DNA from 2 places in the Vibrio syngnathi genome. Region 1 is predicted to be linked to the other one. Evidence: predicted binding sites of a transcription regulator. Region 1 holds the regulator's gene; the other holds the start of a gene.
What was found. Region 1 encodes MetJ, which represses methionine synthesis genes. Its sites were predicted from a motif close to TTAGACNTNTANANGTCTAA; they were not measured.
Positions count from the first base shown of each region.

Region 2: the regulator MetJ is predicted to act here: its motif matches at 2,934-2,953, upstream of metK (methionine adenosyltransferase).

Region 1 covers NZ_CP017916.1:238,583-248,877, forward strand. Annotated here, with positions in the region: gene hslU (ATP-dependent protease ATPase subunit HslU) at 1-1,247, opposite strand, end outside; gene hslV (ATP-dependent protease subunit HslV) at 1,306-1,854, opposite strand; gene K08M4_RS01140 (SPOR domain-containing protein) at 2,092-2,631, opposite strand; gene cytR (DNA-binding transcriptional regulator CytR) at 2,754-3,758, opposite strand; gene priA (primosomal protein N') at 3,999-6,200, opposite strand; gene rpmE (50S ribosomal protein L31) at 6,532-6,750, shown strand; gene K08M4_RS01160 (malic enzyme-like NAD(P)-binding protein) at 7,082-8,371, shown strand; gene metJ (met regulon transcriptional regulator MetJ) at 8,588-8,908, opposite strand; gene K08M4_RS01170 (O-succinylhomoserine (thiol)-lyase) at 9,117-10,295, shown strand, end outside.
Region 2 covers NZ_CP017916.1:453,003-463,297, forward strand. Annotated here, with positions in the region: gene K08M4_RS02275 (ABC transporter substrate-binding protein) at 1-580, opposite strand, end outside; gene K08M4_RS02280 (ABC transporter ATP-binding protein) at 577-1,335, opposite strand; gene metK (methionine adenosyltransferase) at 1,671-2,822, opposite strand; gene tkt (transketolase) at 3,199-5,193, shown strand; gene K08M4_RS02295 (hypothetical protein) at 5,282-5,518, opposite strand; gene K08M4_RS02300 (response regulator) at 5,860-6,564, shown strand; gene K08M4_RS02305 (ATP-binding protein) at 6,627-7,994, shown strand; gene K08M4_RS22215 (ABC transporter substrate-binding protein) at 7,991-8,458, shown strand; gene K08M4_RS22220 (hypothetical protein) at 8,475-9,233, shown strand; gene K08M4_RS02315 (PTS transporter subunit EIIC) at 9,421-10,295, shown strand, end outside.

The sequences.
Region 1 (10,295 bases):
CGGTCTGTTGCGTCGAATGAAATCTCATCCATTAGGCGCTCCATGACTGTGTGCAGACGACGCGCACCGATGTTTTCTGTGGTTTCGTTGACACGCCATGCTGCATCAGCAATTTGGTTGATGCCATCTTCAGTGAACTCAATGCCGACATCTTCTGTTTTCATCAGGGCAATGTACTGTTCAGTCAGTGATGCCTTTGGCTCAGTAAGAATACGTTTGAAGTCGTGTGCTGATAGCGCTTCAAGTTCGACACGGATTGGCAGACGACCTTGCAGTTCAGGGATCAGATCTGACGGCTTAGCTACTTGGAATGCACCTGAAGTGATAAACAAGATGTGGTCAGTTTTAACCATACCGTGCTTAGTTGATACTGTGCTGCCTTCGATAAGAGGAAGCAGGTCACGTTGAACACCTTCACGAGATACGTCTGGACCTGAGCTGTCGCCACGCTTACAGATTTTGTCGATCTCATCGATGAATACGATACCGTTGTTTTCAGCGTTGAAGATCGCGCTCTCTTTTAGCTCTTCCTGGTTCACAAGCTTCGCTGCTTCTTCTTCCGTCAGTGCTTTGAATGCGTCTTTGATTTTCATCTTACGCTTTTTCTTGGTGTCGCCCGCTAGATTTTGGAACATGCCTTGCAGCTGGTTGGTCATCTCTTCCATGCCCGGAGGTGACATGATTTCAACGCCCATTTGCGGCGCGGCTACATCAACTTCGATCTCTTTGTCGTCTAGCTTACCTTCACGCAGTTTCTTACGGAAAATCTGACGAGTGTTTGAAGAAGTTGTGTCTTCCGTTGATTGCTCGTTCTGACCCCAAGCATCACGTGCTGGTGGTAGAAGGGCATCAAGAATGCGTTCTTCAGCTTGCTCTTCAGCGCGGTATTGTACTTTTTCCATCGCTTGCTGGTGCGTCATCTTGATCGCAACGTCCGTTAGGTCACGGATGATGGTTTCAACTTCTTTACCCACGTAGCCAACTTCGGTGAACTTAGTCGCTTCTACTTTGATGAAAGGCGCGTTTGCTAGTTTCGCTAGACGGCGAGCAATTTCAGTTTTACCCACACCCGTAGGGCCAATCATCAGGATGTTTTTTGGTGATACTTCAACACGCAGGCTTTCTTCAAGCTGCATACGACGCCAGCGGTTACGCAGTGCAATAGCCACTGAGCGCTTAGCGTTGTCTTGGCCGATAATGTGGCGATTGAGTTCGTGAACAATTTCGCGAGGAGTCATCTCAGACATGGTTTTTCCTTAATTCTTTAATCACTGTTGAATACAACGTTATTGATGGAAGCGGTCGTTACTCGGGCTTTGGCAGCTCAACGGTGCTTTCTAGTTCTTCAATAGTGTGGTGATGGTTGGTGAATACACAGATATCGCCCGCAATGTTCAGCGACTTTTCTGCGATTTCACGCGCATCTAAATCTGTATTTTCTAATAGTGCAGTAGCTGCTGCTTGAGCGAAGTTACCGCCCGAACCGATAGCAATCAGGTCGTTCTCTGGTTGAACTACGTCACCGTTACCTGTGATGATTAGAGAAGCGGTCTCATCTGCTACTGCCAACAGTGCTTCTAACTTACGTAGAGCACGGTCACTACGCCAATCCTTCGCCAGCTCAACGGCAGCTTTGGTTAGGTGGCCTTGGTGCATTTGCAGCTTGCTTTCAAATTTTTCGAATAGCGTGAAAGCATCTGCGGTACCGCCAGCAAAACCTGCCAGTACTTTGTTGTTGTATAGGCGACGTACTTTACGGGCATTGCCCTTCATTACAGTATTGCCTAGAGATACTTGTCCATCACCCGCGATGACGACTTTATTATTACGACGTACAGATACAATGGTAGTCACGAGTAGGGCCTCTTAATATTTCTTATCTTTGGGTATAAAAAGTATATGAGGATGGTGCTCGGATAATTCAAGGAAGGTCGAGTGATGTCGCGCAACTTATCGGCGGAAGTTGTAAGGAAATTTGGCAAAAGGGTGCGGATAAAAGAAAACCTCCACAATGGGAGGCTTTCGGTGTTTGGCTTTTCTGCTTCTGCTTCTGCTTCTGCTTCTGCTTCTGCTTCTGCGGCAAATCTATAACTACTGGGTGTCTTTCCAAATAGCACAAGGTTCGATTTTCGCTCGTTGCAGCTTATGGCGATCTCGCTCTGCATCTCGCTTCAATTTGTATGGTCCTAGAACCACACGATACCAGCTACTGCCATCCTTTTTACGGATTGAGCTTGAGATACCTTGGAAGGCAATATCCAACTTACGTGCTTCAGCTTGGCTTGAGGTTTTGTACGCGCCACATTGCATGATGTAAGGGATCTTCGAGATCTGTTGCTCTTTGGCTTTTACTTCAATCTCGCGGCTTGGCAAGGTTTCAACGTAGTCCCACTTCTCCTCTGGAGGCGGCGGAATGACTTTTGTTGGTTTCGGCTTAGGCTTTGGTTTAGTTACCACTGGAGTCGGTGCTGGCGGCTCAGGGTCATTACTCAATAGGTAAAGTCCGTAACCAAAACCACCGGCGAGGAGGATCGCCAAAAGACCACTACGCCATGGTTTACGGCGAGGGGTTTGTTTTTTGGTCGGTTTTTTCGTGCCACGACCGCGCTTTACATAATCTCTATTAGCCACAAGACAATTCAATAGTTGCTGATTCTGCCCTCATGGTAATCCAGATTGAGTGAGGATAATAGTGCAGAAATGGAAGCGACACATCAAAATGTGCCGCAGAGTTATAAGGGTATTTATGAGAACTACATTCGAGGTGGCGCAGTACTGCCTCGAACGACTAATTTAGCTTCAAGCAGGCGTGACCCTGCTTGTACATCGTTGCCTTTCAGTACGTCGAGCATCATCAGCATCGCTTGGCGTCCAATCTCATAACGAGGCTGAGAAATAGTCGTTAGCGGTGGATCGCAGTATTGAGCGAATTGGATATCATCGAAGCCAACAATCGATAGGTCTTGAGGAACACGTAAACCTAACTTCTTCGCTTCTTGAATCGCACCAATGGCCATCGCATCATTGTGACAGAAGATAGCGGTTGGTTGTTCAGGAAGAGCGAGTAATTGACGAACTGCTTGAGCGCCCGCTTCAAAGGTAAAGTCACCGACAGTGCTATAGGCTGGATTCATTGATACTCCTGCACGACGTAGCGCTTGCTGGTAGCCTTGTTGGCGGAACTTACAAAGCGTTGCTGATACTGGCCCAGAGATTTGTGCTATACGCTTATGACCTAACTGAGCTAGGTAGTTCACTGCTTCAAATGCTGAGGTCAGGTTATCGATGTGTACGGTAGGGAGTTCAAGCTCAGGGGCGAACTCACATGCCATCACCATCGGCGGTAAGTTTTTTTGTTCAGGCTTACTGACATCAAACGGATGGTCGGTACCAAGCAGTAGCATGCCATCAGCTTGTTTAGTGAATACTAAATTAACAAATGAAGACTCACGCTTCTTCTGTTGGCCGCTATCACCCAGTAGAACGAGGTAGTCATTTTCTACTGCGGCATCTTCGATACCACGAATGATCTCTGCGAAATAAGGGTCACAGATATCAGGAACAATAGTGATGATGGTTTTTGATTCGTTGCGACGTAAATTTCTAGCTAATGTATTGGGTGAGTATCCAGCTTCAAGTACTGCTGTCTCAACTCGCTTACGAGTAGAAACCGAGACTTTTTCAGGGTTCATCAATGCACGTGATACCGTGGCTGTTGAAACGCCTGCTAGCTGGGCAACATCCTTCATTGTCGCCATAAATTAAACCCTCTTTTTAATTCCTTTGTTGCCTAAGTATCTAAGGCATGAATAATAAATGTAATCGAATAGATATTGTGAAAGTGTTGCTAACACTTTTTTTATTGCAATATTTTATTCGTTTCACCCGTGTAAAGTTACGGCTAGATTAACAAAAATCACATGACTAGTGTGAAGTTGCTCACGAGAAGTATGAAATATTTGTGAACAAACTTATCATTAGTTTTAACCCAAGTGGGTTTAGCTCAGATCTTGCGGCTCAATATCGAGTGACCAACGGACTTTTTTCGCAGCAGGTAACATATTAATTGCTGGCTTGGCGCTCATTAATAGCTTCTGCATCATCGAGCGAGTCTGTGTTTGTAGAATAAGCTGCCAACGAGACTTGCCGGCTCGCTTGGCCAGTGGTGCAGGGGTTGGGCCGAGCACCATGCAATATTGGTCAAATAACGGATGCGATTCCAATGTGTGGCGCACTTGACGCAAGAACTCTTCCACCAAACGTGTGTCATTGGCTTCCGCTCTAAACAGAGTCATGAAGGTATAAGGTGGCAACATCGCTTGTTTACGCTCTGCCAATGCGGTTTGGGCAAAGTGGTTATAGTCTTTGTGCAGCAACGCTTGTAATAAGCCATGTTCTGGATGGTGAGTTTGTAAGATAACCTCACCAGGCTTACTGGCTCGTCCTGCTCGACCTGCGACTTGAGTAAACAATTGAGCCAATCGTTCAGAGGCGCGGAAGTCACTGCTATATAAAGAGGCATCAACATCCAGTAATGCCACAAGTGTGACATCAGGGAAGTGGTGCCCTTTAGCAAGCATCTGTGTGCCGATAAGAATTTGGTATTCACCTTTGCGAATCGACTCTAACGCGCTTTCTAAGCTGCCTTTACGGCGAGTGCTGTCTCGGTCAATACGAATGGTTTTGTATTCCGGAAATAGCTGGCCAAGTTGAGCTTCCAACTGTTCGGTACCTACACCTACTGTCACTAAGTTCGCTGAACCACACCCTTGGCAATGATGCACAATATGCTGCTGCGAGCCACAATGGTGGCAGCGCATCTCATTACTGTATTGGTGATAGGTGTAGTAAGCATCACAACGCTTACATTCGGCTGTCCAACCACAATCGTGACACATCAGTGCGGGAGAAAACCCTCGGCGGTTGAGGAACAACATCACTTGGTTGCCTGCTTTGAGGTGTCTTTGCATTTCAGCAATCAAAGACGCAGACAAGCCACTTTCTAGATATTCACCCTTAACATCTAACACTTTATTGGTGGTTGGTAGTGCGACACCTGCGCGCGAGGTGAGGGTGAGGTAGCTGTATTTACCTATTTGGGCGTTGTGCAGCGTCTCAAAGGCTGGGGTAGCAGAGCCTAACACAACCGGAATTTGCGCCTTATGAGCTCGCATGATCGCCACATCACGAGCGTGGTAGCGGAGGCTGTCTTGCTGTTTATATGAAGCATCATGTTCTTCATCGACAATAATGATGCCCAGATCGGCAAAAGGCGTGAACAGAGCCGAGCGCGTACCAATCACAATGCCCGCTATTTTGTCACGTGCTGATAACCAAGCATTCAATCGTTCAGAATCGTTTAATCCAGAGTGAATCACCTCAACAGGCACATTAAAACGACGCTTAAAGCGATTAATCGTTTGAGGGGTTAGGCCGATCTCCGGTACTAACACTAACGCTTGTTTACCTTGGTCGAGAATCGGTTTGATCATATTCAGATAGACTTCAGTCTTACCTGAGCCAGTAACCCCCTCTAACAAGAAGCAACCAAAGTCGGTTTGGCTATTTACCGTTGCTATTGCTATAGCCTGTTCTTCATTGAGTTTTGGCTTATCTTGATCGTTTTCGAGATCCACCGGCCATGCATGGCGTTTTGGTTTTTTCTCTACCGATTCAACCCAGCCCTTCTCTTCCAACGTCTTAAGTACCGCGCTGCCCACCTCTTCATCGATGAACTTCTGATGAGGAACCGGGCCGTGCTCAAGCATGTGCATCACTTTGGCTTGTTTGACCGCTCGGCCGAAGCCCTGCATCAGTTGATCTCTGCCTGATGGGGTCAATTGCCATTCAACAAGCGTCGCGAAGTCTGCAGCTTTGCCTTTTCGTAAGGCGCTTGGTAGTGCGTTGGCCAAGGTTTCACCTAGTGGATACTGATAGAACTGGCTACACCATACCAAGAGTGAGTAGACCGATTCCGGCCAAACGGGTTGGTTGTCTAGTAAGGCTTTAATGGGCTTGAGTTTGTCTAATTCGAATTCAGATTCGTTAACCAGAGCCGTAACAATACCTGTTAAGGTTTGTCGTCCAAAAGGCACAGAAACTCGTCCGCCAATTATAGGGAATAGGTGGCTAGGAATCTTGTAATCGAACTGTTTGTCTAGTGGAACCGGCAGTGCCACGCGGGCAATCATTGGGCGCATAAATGGACGACTTTATCTGAGTTGACGAGAGCGGACAGTCTAAAGGATAAGGCGGTTAAATTCGAGAAGCAGTTTGGACCAGCTCAGAGAGTAGAACCAGTGAAGACCACTTAAGCCTTAAATCTTAAAGTGACAAAGGAAATAAAGAGGCTATTGGTGAAAAATGTATCAAATCAGTTGATCCTACCCCACAGATTCATTACTATACTGCGCCTTAAAGGTATGGCTTTATCGCGGTTTAGTGATACAGCGGTGTCTTTATTTATTTTTTAACTACGTGTGGTGTCCGGCTTAGAATCGGATGGCGACACGGCCTAATTGAGGTTTTCCCATGAAAGTTGGTATCCACCCAGAATACAAAGCAGTTTCTGCAACTTGTTCTTGCGGTAACACGTTTGAGTTCAACTCAACGCTAGCAAAAGAATCAATCCACCTAGACGTATGTGACAAATGTCACCCGTTCTACACTGGTAAGCAACGTATCGTAGATACAGGCGGCCGTGTTGATCGCTTCAACAAGCGTTTCGGTGCTCTTTCTAGCAAGAAGTAATTCTCGCTATTTAGACATAAAAAGGACACTTCGGTGTCCTTTTTTGTTGCCTGAAATTTGAGAAAGTACTGAATCGTATTTCATTATTAGGTCAGTTAAAGTAATAGGTTACTGACGTAAATCTTACTTAATCACTTATCCCAACACTCTTTCCTCGAAATTCGCTCTAAAGTTGAGCAGGCGATAGTAATTTCAACTGCCCACTGGTCTTATTAGTAGTGAAATCTCGTTTTTTAATGATACAGATGCTTCAACCACCTAGGAACTTTGAAGTACATCCATTAACATGAACAAGATCCCCCAAATAATAATATCCTAGGAACCTACACCTATGTCTGAAGACAGCCGCCAAGATCAATCCTCTCAAGCGTTATCGCCTCAAGAACAATTCCGTCAGCAAGCTCTTGATTATCATGAGTTCCCAATTCCAGGCAAAATTGCCGTAGAACTGACGAAGCCTGCAAACTCTGCAGAAGACCTAGCACTGGCATACAGCCCAGGTGTAGCTGAGCCTGTTCGCGAGATTGCACAGAACGTCGATAACGTTTACAAGTACACAGGTAAAGGCAACATGGTTGCAGTTATCTCTAACGGTACTGCAATTCTTGGCTTAGGCAATCTTGGTCCTATTGCTTCTAAACCGGTTATGGAAGGTAAAGCGCTACTGTTTAAGCGTTTTGCTGGTTTAGATTCTATCGATATTGAAGTAAAACACCGCACAATCGATGAGTTCGTTGATACGGTTGCGAATATCGCAGATACATTTGGCGGTATTAACTTAGAAGACATCAAAGCACCAGACTGTTTTGAAATCGAGCGTCGCCTGATTGAGCGTTGTGATGTACCTGTATTCCACGATGACCAACACGGTACTGCGATTGTTACGGCAGCAGGTATGCTGAATGCGATTGAGCTTCAAGGTAAGAAACTGGAAGAGTGTAAGATCGTTTGTTTAGGTGCTGGCGCAGCGGCGGTTGCTTGTATGGAGCTACTGATTAAGTGTGGCGCTCAGCGTGAGAAGATCTACATGCTTGACCGTAAAGGTGTGATCCACACTCGTCGTGATGACTTGAATGAATACAAAGAGCTGTTCGCAAATAACACCGACAAGCGCACGCTTGAAGATGTTATCGAAGGCGCTGATCTGTTCTTGGGTGTATCGGGTCCTAATCTGCTACCAGCTAAGGCTCTTACGCTGATGGCTGATAAGCCGGTTGTGTTTGCATGTTCAAACCCAGATCCAGAGATCAAGCCTGAGCTTGCACACGAAGTTCGTTCTGACCTAATCATGGGTACAGGCCGTAGTGATTACCCTAACCAAGTAAACAACGTACTTTGTTTCCCATTCATTTTCCGTGGTGCACTAGACGTGCGTGCGAGCGAAATCAATGACGAAATGAAGCTAGCGGCGGTTAAAGCGATTCGTGAACTAGCGAAAGAAGAAGTTCCAGCTGAAGTATTGGCAGCTGCGGGCGAGACTGCACTGGAATTTGGTAAAGGTTACATCATTCCTAAGCCAATGGATCCACGTCTGCTTCCTCGCATAGCAAAAGCAGTTGCGGAAGCGGCGGTTGAGTCTGGCGTTGCTCGTATTGAGATGCCTGCTAACTATATGGCTTAATGCCTTAATAGCTTAATAGCTTAATAGCTTAATAGCTTAATAGCTTAATAGCGGTTGCTCTATTGAGCGAAAAAGAATAATAAAAAACCGACTCATTTGGAGTCGGTTTTTTTATGTTTATCATTCACAGCGCACTGACAAGTAGTGTCGTGGGTGATGTGATAAATAGGGTTCAGCTATAGCGAATCAATAATGAAGGCAGTGACTGAGTTGTTTTTATTCTTCGTCAAACGCTTCGAACTCGATACCCATCTCTGTCATCAGTTTTTTCACTTCAGTAGGAATATCGTCGGGACGGTCTTTACGAAGATCTTCATCCGTTGGTAGTGGTTGGCCTGTGTACGCATGTAGAAAGGCTTCGCACAGTAGCTCACTGTTTGTTGCATGGCGTAGGTTATTAATCTGGCGGCGAGTGCGCTCGTCAGTAAGAACCTTTAACACTTTTAGAGGGATAGAAACTGTAATTTTCTTTACTTGTTCGCTTTTCTTTCCATGCTCAGCATATGGGCTTATGTATTCACCATTCCAGTCGGCCATTGCGTACCTTCATCACTTTAGTTGTTAGAATAAATTAATAGTGGTGATTTTAGCGGGATTTACTGCCATAAGCAAAGACATATAGACGTCTGGAAGTGTTGACGTCTCACGTTTATGAAAGTAAAGTGAATAACATATATCTAACACAGCCGCAAAATGCCGACAAGCAGCTGTGATTCTCAGACGCAAAATTTGTAAGGAAGCACCTATGAGCAGCCGGAAGCCAGCAACCATCGCCGTACGTACTGGTATCGAGTCAGACACGCAACATCATGCTGTTGTCCCACCCATTTATCTTTCGACTAACTATGGGTTTCCCGCTTTTGGTGAAGTGCCAAAGTATGATTATACCCGCTCTGGTAACCCAAACCGTGGTCTATTAGAAACGGCACTGTTTGAGCTTGAGTCGGGCAAAGGTGCGGTTGTGACTAACTGCGGTACGTCGGCACTTAACTTATGGGTATCCGCTTTCTTAGGTGGTGATGATCTTATCATCGCACCACACGACTGCTACGGCGGCACTTATCGTCTGTTTAACACACGCTCACTAAAAGGTGACTTCAAAGTTCTGTTCGTTGATCAATCGGATCAAGCGGCACTGGATGCGGCGATCGCGCTTAAGCCAAAGTTGATCTTAATCGAAACACCATCGAATCCACTGGTTCGTGTGGTTGATATTGCAGAAACTTGCCGTAAAGCGAAAGAAGTGGGTGCTCTGGTTGCTGTCGACAACACGTTTTTGACGCCTGTGTTCCAAAAGCCTTTAGAGCTGGGTGCTGACTTTGTTATCCACTCAACCACCAAATACATTAACGGACACTCGGATGTTATTGGTGGCGTTGTAGTGACTAAAACTGAAGAGCACGCTGAAGAGCTAGCATGGTGGGGCAACTGTATTGGTGCGACCGGCACACCATTTGATAGCTACATGACTCTACGTGGTATTCGTACGCTAGGTGCACGTATGCGTGTTCACGAAGAGAGTTCACGTGAAATTCTGACGGCGCTGCAACAACAAGATCTGGTGGGTACGATTTACCACCCAAGCCTTCCTGAACATCCGGGCCACGAGATCGCGAAAAAACAACAACTGGGCTTTGGTTCCATGCTGAGCTTTGAGTTTGCGGGCTCTTTTGAAGCACTTAAATATTTTGTAGATAAGTTAGAGCTATTTTCTTTGGCTGAATCACTGGGTGGGGTTGAAAGCCTGATTTGCCACCCAGCTTCGATGACTCACCGTGCGATGGGCGAAGAAGCATTGGCAGAAGCGGGTGTTTCTCAACAACTACTGCGCCTTTCTGTTGGCCTTGAAGATGCGGAAGACCTAATCGACGATCTCAAGCAAGCGTTTGAAAAAACACAACGCTTTATCACTGAAGGGGAGGGT
Region 2 (10,295 bases), 210 kb from region 1:
GCGGAGTTTGATTCTTGGTTTGCTGTTGAATCTGTACTAATTGCTCTTTCCACGTGGAAATCAGTGTTTGAGCTCTGTCTTGATGACCAAATAAAGTCGCAAGGCGTGTCACGTCATCGAACATCTGTTCCATGCTAGCTGGTTGCTTATCTTTACGGATGTGGCTGCAACTCTCATTCAGAATTAAAGTGTTAATGCCAAACTCTTTCAGTGAATCAGGCGTGACTGAGCCGCCCAGACGCATACCATAATTCCATCCTGCGAAGAAAACATCAGGGTTTGCATTAACTAACACCTCCAAAGACGGATATTTCGGTGCGAGCTCTGGAATGTTGCCCTGAAGGCGATTAAATTCAGGGGTCGTTTTGTAGTACCCGCTAATACCGGTCACTCCGATCATATTCTCTTCAAGCCCGAGAGAAAATGCCATCTCAGACATATTGATATCGTGAGTGATTAAGGTTTTAGGCGACGTATCTAACGTAAGTGTCGAGTCGCAGTTTTCTACCGTGATTTGAGCTTGTGCGGACATGGAAAGTAAGAAAGTAAAAGTTAAAGCTGATGCTGATAATTTATTCATGAAAGATCCTGTCCTTGGTCGAGTTCAATGTCGAAAAACTTACTTGTTTTCTGTGTGCGCTTATTGGTTGTGCTGATTAAATCTACTTCAAAAATCGGCTGAAGCTGTTTGTGGGTCAGTAGCTCTTCTACTTTTCCTTTCGCGACCAGTTCACCGTGTTCCAAAATCACAATGTGCGTCGCGAATTTGGCAGCAAGGGAAATATCATGCAGTGAGCAAATCAGTGTTTTACCCAGTTCTTTCAATAGCGATAAGACTTCCCCTTGAGCGCATGGGTCTAAGTGGTTTAGAGGCTCATCCAATACCAGGAACTCGGCGTTCTGACATAAAGATCGTGCAATATGCGCTCGCTGCTTCTGGCCTCCTGAAAGCTGTCCCATTCTTCGTTCGAGGAAAGTATCAATCTTTAGTGCTTTACTGATTTGGTCAACTGAAAAGCTAGAAGTGGCTTGATGAGAAGCGGTAAGTTGAATGTACTCTCTTAGAGCTAAACGGCTATCCACTTGACTGTGCTGTGGAAGGTAACTGATTTGTTTTGCTCTTTGCTGGCAAGTTAGTTTACTTAGTGGCAATTGGTTTATTACGACTTCGCCTTTGAAGGGAAGCAAATTAACCAGCGCCTTTAATAGCGTGGTTTTTCCAGAACCATTGCGTCCAATGACTACCCAGCGCTCACCTTGACTAATTTTCAGATCGAGTGGGTGTAGTCGTTGAGTGTTTTGTTGTTGAACAGAAAGTCTGTGGCAATAAAACATGAGTTACTGAGAATGGTTTGTTTTTAACAAGTGCCATTACATTAAAATTTAAACGTTTACGTAACATTGATCTCAGCACGTAAAATCCCCACAATTATTAAAATAAACTATTAGTTAACGCTTGTATTACTTGAAAGGGTTAGGATTGATTAGTGAAAGAATAGAAGAATAGAAGAATAGAAGAATAGAAGAATAGAAGAATAGAAGAATAGAAGAATAGAAGAATAGAAGAATAGAAGAATAGAAGAATAGAAGAATAGAAGAATAGAAAGCAAAAAGCCTCTGAGAGCAGAGGCTTTTAAAATTACGTTGTAGCTAGGCGTGTTGCGTAATGCTTACAGGCCTGCGAAGTCCGCTAGGATTGCTGCTTTATCAGTAGCTTCCCAAGGGAACTCTTCGCGACCGAAGTGGCCGTATGCAGCTGTCTGCTTGTAGATAGGCTGAAGCAGGTTCAGCATCTCTTGAAGACCGTATGGACGTAGGTCGAAGTTTTGACGAACCGCTTCAATGATGATTTCGTGAGCTACTTTCTCAGTACCGAACGTTTCAACCATGATAGAGGTTGGATCTGCAACACCAATAGCGTAAGACAGTTGAATCTCACAACGGTCAGCCATGCCAGCAGCAACGATGTTTTTCGCTACATAACGCGCTGCGTAAGCTGCAGAACGGTCAACTTTTGATGGATCTTTACCAGAGAATGCACCGCCACCGTGACGAGCTGCGCCGCCGTAGGTATCAACGATGATCTTACGACCTGTTAGACCACAGTCACCCATTGGACCACCGATTACGAAACGGCCTGTTGGGTTGATGAAGAAGTTAGTGTCTTTGTTGATCCACTCAGCAGGAAGTACTGGCTTGATGATCTCTTCCATTACCGCTTCACGTAGGTCAGGTGTTGTTACTGAATCACAGTGTTGAGTTGAAAGAACAACAGCGTCGATACCAACGATCTTACCTTGGTCGTATTGGAAGGTTACTTGAGATTTCGCATCTGGGCGAAGGAAGTCAAGCTTGCCGCTCTTACGGACTTCAGCTTGCTTCTTAACAAGCAGGTGAGAGTAAGTAATTGGAGCTGGCATTAGGATTGGCGTTTCGTTAGTTGCGTAACCAAACATGATGCCTTGGTCGCCCGCACCTTGATCTTTAGGATCCGCTTTATCAACACCTTGGTTGATGTCTGGAGACTGCTTACCAATGGTATTTAGTACAGCACAAGAGTCAGCGTCAAAGCCCATATCAGAATGAACGTAACCAATTTCACGTACTGTTTCACGAGTGATTTCTTCGATATCAACCCATGCTGACGTAGTTACTTCACCACCAACCATAACCATGCCGGTTTTTACGTAAGTCTCACAAGCAACACGTGCTTTTGGATCTTGTTCAATGATGGCATCAAGAACAGCATCTGAGATTTGGTCTGCAATTTTATCTGGATGGCCTTCTGATACAGATTCAGAAGTGAATAGGTGCTTAGCCATGAGAGCTCCACTTTTAGTTTAGTTTTTAGTTGCAAATAGTTAAATGCAAATAATTTATGCCGTCGCAATCAAGGAAGCGCCGCCATTAAATACAGTATATTTTGTAGGTGTTTCTACATCTAGACGGCTATTTTAAATTCCAACGGTCGAATTACAAGCTCTTTTTTATGATATGTCATAACCAAACGTTTGCGTGTTGGTTGTGGAAAGCCATGTTAAGTGATGTAAATGATCGAAAATTGCGGAAAATGACCGTTAAAGTGCCAGTAAAACGTTTGCAGTCGCTATAGTCGTTTGAGAGAATACCCGCGCTAATAAAAATGAAAACTTTAGCATCCATCTCTTTTTTAAATCGCTTATGTAACCAGGAGCAGACATGCCTTCTCGTAAAGATCTAGCCAATGCAATCCGCGCACTTAGCATGGACGGTGTTCAACAAGCAAATTCAGGCCACCCTGGCGCACCTATGGGTATGGCTGACATCGCTGAAGTTCTTTGGCGTGGCCACTTGAACCACAACCCAGCAAACCCAGAGTGGGCTGATCGTGACCGTTTTATCCTGTCTAACGGCCATGGTTCTATGCTGATTTACTCTCTGCTTCATTTAGCAGGTTACGAGCTTTCAATTGAAGATCTAAAAAACTTCCGTCAACTGCACTCTAAGACTCCAGGTCACCCAGAGTACGGTTACGCTCCTGGTATCGAGACAACAACTGGTCCTCTGGGCCAAGGCATCACCAACGCTGTTGGTATGGCAATGGCTGAGAAAGCATTGGCTGCACAGTTCAACAAAGAAGGCCACGACATCGTAGACCACTTCACTTATGCATTCATGGGTGATGGTTGTCTGATGGAAGGTATCTCTCACGAAGCATGTTCTCTAGCGGGTACGCTAGGTCTTGGTAAGCTAGTCGCTTTCTGGGATGACAACGGCATCTCTATCGATGGTGAAGTTGAAGGTTGGTTCTCTGACGATACACCTAAGCGTTTTGAAGCATACGGCTGGCACGTAATCCCTGCAGTAGATGGTCACGATGCTGACGCTATCAATGCAGCGATTGAAGCGGCTAAAGCTGACCCTCGTCCAACGCTTATCTGTACTAAAACTATCATCGGTTTTGGTTCGCCAAACAAAGCGGGTACGCATGATTGTCACGGTGCTCCACTAGGCGCTGATGAAATCACAGCAACTAAAGCAGCATTGGGTTGGGAACACGGCCCGTTCGAAATCCCAGCGGATATCGCAGCTGAGTGGAACGCGAAAGAAGCAGGCGCAGCGAAAGAAGCAGCGTGGAACGCTAAGTTTGACGCATACGCCGCGGCTTACCCTGAGCTAGCAGCAGAATTCAAACGTCGTACTAACGGCGAACTACCAGCTGAGTGGGAAGAGAAAGCAAACGCAATCATTGCTGATCTTCAAGCTAACCCAGCAAACATCGCTTCACGTAAAGCATCTCAAAACGCACTAGAAGCGTTTGGTCAAATGCTTCCAGAATTCATGGGCGGCTCTGCTGACCTTGCGCCTTCTAACCTGACTATGTGGTCTGGTTCTAAGTCTCTTGAAGCAACTGACTTCTCTGGTAACTACATCCACTACGGTGTACGTGAATTCGGTATGACGGCTATCATGAACGGTATCGCTCTGCACGGTGGTTTTGTACCGTATGGTGCAACGTTCCTAATGTTCATGGAATACGCGCGTAACGCAATGCGTATGGCTGCTCTGATGAAAGTTCAGAACATCCAAGTTTACACGCACGATTCTATCGGCCTAGGCGAAGATGGCCCTACTCACCAACCGGTTGAGCAGATCGCGTCTCTACGTCTGACTCCAAACATGAGCACATGGCGTCCATGTGACCAAGTTGAATCTGCAGTGGCTTGGAAACTGGCTATTGAGCGTAAAGATGGTCCTTCATCTCTAATCTTCTCTCGTCAAAACCTTGCACAACAAGATCGTAATGTTGAGCAAGTTGCAAACATCGCTAAGGGTGGTTACATCCTGAAAGATTGTGAAGGCAAGCCAGAGCTAATCATCATTGCAACTGGTTCTGAAGTTGAGCTTGCTGTTGAAGCTGCAGCACAACTAACCGCTGAAGGTAAAGCGGTACGCGTAGTATCTATGCCTGCAACTGACGCATTCGATAAGCAAGACGCTGAATACCGTGAGTCTGTACTTCCATCTGACGTTACTGCTCGTATCGCTGTTGAAGCTGGCATTGCTGACTTCTGGTACAAGTACGTTGGTTTCGGTGGCAAGATCATCGGTATGACAACGTTCGGCGAATCTGCACCAGCAGGCGAGCTATTCAAAATGTTCGGTTTCACTACTGAGAACGTAGTAAAGACAGCTAAAGAATTATTAGCGTAAAGTCCGCTTATAAATAAGAGAAAACGGAGCCAAGTGGCTCCGTTTTTTTATGCGTGCAATATTGAACCTAATGCTGATACAAATGAACTTATTCGAATTCATTTCCCCAGCTATCCACTTCTTGAGTGCCACATACTTTACATTTCACATAACGATCCATGTCGTAGTAATGCCCACCATTCACTATCGAATGAACAAATAATTTAATACGACCAAGCACTGAATGATCAATATCATAACTACTGTCTTTTCGAACGAGAACTTCACTATGTGGTGTCTCTTTATTGCACTTCTTACACAAATGAGTCGCTGGGTATCCAGACATAACCTTTCCTTTGGTTGAATAAACGAGGAAAAACAAACAGCCGCAGATTCAGGTTTCTCATTAGATTTTATTTGTATATTAAATGTTATTCATCTGCCTAGTACTGATGCTTAATTTGGCGAGAGTAGTCACTGTATCTAATGTACAAATGAATCGGATTTTTGCATATATAGAGAAATGTGTGAGGGGATGTACTAACGTCACGTAATGACAAAGTGTGCTTTATTTGTAACTGACAGCTTACATTGTGGAGTTTGAACGCATTTCATCACTCATGTTCTTGAAATGAATGAGGAAGTGAGCGAATGTATCCATAATCATTTAGTGGCATAGGTTGGGTCATGGCTAATAAGATTATTTTGATTGTGGATGATAATCAGGAAATTCTCGATGCTTTAAGCGAATATCTAGAACGCTCAAGCTTCACTGTGATTACTGCACTTGAAGGTAACGCGATGTGGAAACAGCTAGAAACTGTCACCCCAGACCTCATTATTTTAGACATCATGCTACCAGGAGATGATGGCTTAACTTTGTGCCAAAAGTTACGCTTACGATCTCAAGTCCCTATTATTATGCTAACCGCAGTAACTGATGATGCAGATCGTATTGCGGGGTTAGAAATTGGCGCTGATGATTACATAACCAAGTCGTTTAACCCTCGTGAACTATTAGCAAGAATCAAAGCTCTACTCAGGCGTTCAACATTCAGTCACAGCACAAATGAACGTAAGTTAAAATTTATGGATTGGACGTTCGATACCCTAAAACGACAATTGAAACATGAAGATGGTGAGGCAGTCTCTCTTTCTAGCGCCGATTATAACTTGCTTACCCTTATGCTTGACTCTCCCAATCAATTATTAAGTCGTAATGACATTGCACAAGCACTCTGGGGGAGGGATGCAGAGCCACTAGAGAGAGGGATCGATGTACAAATTAGCCGGTTGAGAAGGCAATTGAGGGACGATGATAGAAATACGATTATGACGGTGAGGCATCGTGGCTACATGCTTGTGATCGACTCTCATGGACTTCAATGTTGAAAAAAAACTTCTTTCAGTCAATGGTCGTACGTATTACGTTGTCTACGTTCTTGGTTATTGTCATGGCTGAAGTTCTGGCAGGTGCAGCTTGGTTTTCCACTACCTCGGTATCTAAACGAGAATCGGCGAGCCATGCTATGTTTGCGATAGCCTCTGCAGCTTCGGACACGATAAATTACTTTTCAGGGCTTCCAGTCAATTATCGTCATTTGGTTCTCGATCAATTACGAAATATTGGGGGAACACGATTCTTTATTTCCATGAATAATCATAGGCTTCCTGTTCCTTCGCTTAGTCATCACTCTTTAGTGCCTCAAATGCAGGTGCAAGCATCAGATCTTTTAGAACAACAACTTAAAACGTCACACTCAGTACATGTCACTTTGACCAAGCGAGACGATCTTCTATTGTTTAACTCAGGTATCAAGCTGAATGAGCTGCCTGCATTGTGGAAAGATTACAGCTTAGTGTTAGGTAAGCTCGATCTCCCAATAGCGGTTATTCAAGTTCAACTAGAAAATAATGAGTGGCTCTATTTAGCGACCGTTATTCCTCTGTCTTTCGATAGCTTGACCGATAAATTTATTGATAGTCGCCAGATCACCTTTCTTTTAATTGTCACTTTTATGCTAATGGGGGTCTCTTACGTCGTGCTACAAAAAGAAATTCGTCCTTTTCGATCTCTTGCTCGCTCCGCAACGCTTATGGGGTCGGAAATGCAGATTGAAGAAATCAAAGAAGAAGGAAGTTCAGAAACCAGAGCTGCGATCCATGCTTTCAACAAAATGAATCGTCGTATTAAAGCGAACTTACGTGACCGAAATATGTTCTTTAATGCTATTTCACATGACATCAAAACACCTCTAGCCTGCTTAAAACTTCGTACAGAAATGCTCAGCGACAATACGACAAGGCTTAAATTTGAAAAGCTGTTGAATGAAGTCGAGATGATGTTAAACGGAGCGTTACAGTGCATGCGAGATAATGATATTCATGAAGAATTTGAGTGGATAGACATGAATGATATTTTTGAACAATGTGCGGCTATTCATAACAAAAACAACTTATGTGTAAATCTTGTCGATATGCCAGATGTTAAATTCTACGGTAAACCATTAGCAATTAAGCGTTGTCTCTTTAATTTGGTAGATAATGGCATTAAATATGGGGATGTCGTGAATATCAGCATGTTTGTTAACTCTGATTCTATTCATATTGTACTGCGCGATTCAGGTGCAGGGATTGACGAAAGCATACTAGAAAAAGTATTTGAGCCTTATTTTAGAGGTAGCGATTCAAGCGTGGATGGGTCCGGTTTAGGCTTGGCAATTTCCCGCAGTATCGCAAGAAGCCATGGAGGGGATATTAAATTATCGAATGCACCAGAAGGAGGGCTAGAAGTCGACATTATTTTGGTAAGCAGCTTATGAAAATGTGGGTATTCTTGGTTGCTCTTTTTGTTACACAGCCAGCATTATCTACCCCCTCTATAGAGATGTTGCATTGGTGGACGGCAGAAGGTGAAGGCTCAGCATTGTCGGTGATCGAAGACAGGTTTCGTCTGCTGCCTTTTACATTAAAAAGTGATCCAATTGCAGGAGGAGGCGGTGGGCCTGCTAAATCTATCCTTCAAGCGAGAGCGATTGCTGGCTATTCACCAGACATCGCGCAGATGGAAGGTCCTGCTATTCAGTCTTGGGCGGCACTAGGGTTCTTAATGGACATGAATGAAGTCGCTAAATTGAATAACTGGGATCAATCGCTGTACCCTGATATTCAAGCCATTCACAAATACAATGGGAACTATGTTGCCATTCCTCTTAATATTCATAGACTAAACTGGATGTGGATAAACACAGAGGTATTAGCTGAACACCAGCTGCCCCCCCCCTAATGATTGGGATTCATTATTGCTGGCATTGAATGTACTAAAAAACAAAGGTATTACACCACTTGCTTTGGGGGAAGACCCTTGGCAAGTTGTTCAAATTTTTGAAAACATTGCATTCGGAGTGGGTGGTGCTCACTATTATCGCCAGGCTTTTGTTGATTTAGACTCCGAAGCTTTGAACAGCCCCGAAACACTAGAAGCACTAGATCGCTTTCGATCTCTTGCTAATATTGTTGGAAATGATTTATCAAAAATAAGTTGGGATCAAGGAACAAAAGCACTGCTCAAGGGGGAATACGCATTTCAATTTACAGGAGATTGGGCTTTAGGTGAAATGCTAAGCTCTGGCTCTAGCATTCCTGACTACATTCAATGCAGCCCATTTCCTTCTACGGAAAATGGTTTTATCTACAATGTAGATAGCCTAGCCTTTTTTTCCACTCGTTCAAATGAAGAACAGAATATAACCTCAATTATGGCCGCGCTATCTGCCCCTGAGTTTCTTTTAGAGTTCAGTAAAAAAAAGGGCTCAATACCAGCACAAGCTAATATTCCAATTGATGACTTATCGCGGTGCCAACAGAAATCTTATGATGACTATATACGAGCGAGTCGGGATGGTTCGGCAATGCCAAGCTTGACCGATTCAATGGCTGTTAATCCCGTCATTCAGAATGCAGTTTCGAATGAACTTTATCGTTATTTTATTGATTCATCGATAACGTCTAAAACACTTATCGGTCACCTTAATGCTATTAATAATGAAATGTTTCGATAGTTGATAGCCTACCTACATTGCTATGTCATGAACGAATAGGCATTACTCTTAACCACATTTCTCTGCCATTGATTAGGGCGAACCTAATGTAAAAAACGAGTTACAAACTGCTTGCTATTTGTAACCTTGAGATTCAATTAGCTTGATAAAGTTCGTTGGTATTCTAACGATATTAAAGGACTTTATTATGCTAGATAGTTTTAAAAGCGGCTTATCTAAGCTTTCCTTAATTGGTAAAGCATTGATGTTGCCCATATCTATATTACCCGCTGCGGGGTTATTACTTGCCTTCGGTGCTAAGCTCGACATTCCCCTAATGATGCGTGCTGGTGGCGTTATATTTGATAACTTAGCTTTACTGTTTGCGGTAGGAGCCGCGGTTGGTTTGACTAAGGAGTCAGGGATTGCCGCTTTAGCCGCGATTGTCGCTATGGTCGTGATGAATGCGACAATGGGGGTGGCGCTCGGCATTACACCTGAGATGGCGATGGGGGGTGGTCGTTATGCAATGGTGATGGGTATTCCTTCATTGCAAACGGGTGTCTTTGGCGGACTAATTGCTGGTATCCTCGCAGCCGTTATGTATCAACGTTTTTATGATACTAAGCTGCCTGATTTTCTTGGTTTCTTTGCCGGTAAACGCTTTGTACCGATTGTGACTGCGTTTTCTGCATTCTTAATTGGTTTAGTCTTACCCCATATTTGGTCATATATTCAATCAGGTATTGATGCGCTATCGCATATGGCGAATGGCGGAAACATGTACGTCTCAACTTTCATCTACGGATTTATGGAGCGCGCTTTAATTCCAGTTGGTCTCCATCATATTTTTTATAGCCCTTATTGGTTTTCTTTCGGTGAGTACACAACTGCCGCGGGCACCATTGTAAATGGCGATCATACCATTTGGTTTAAAATGCTTGAAGATGGAGTAAAAACGTTCTCAACCAGTGAATACCAAGAAGCAGGAAAATTCCTATCGGGTAATTTTGCTATCTACATGTTTGCTTTCCCTGCTGCATGTTTAGCTATGTATCATGAAGCGAATGATAAAAATAAAAA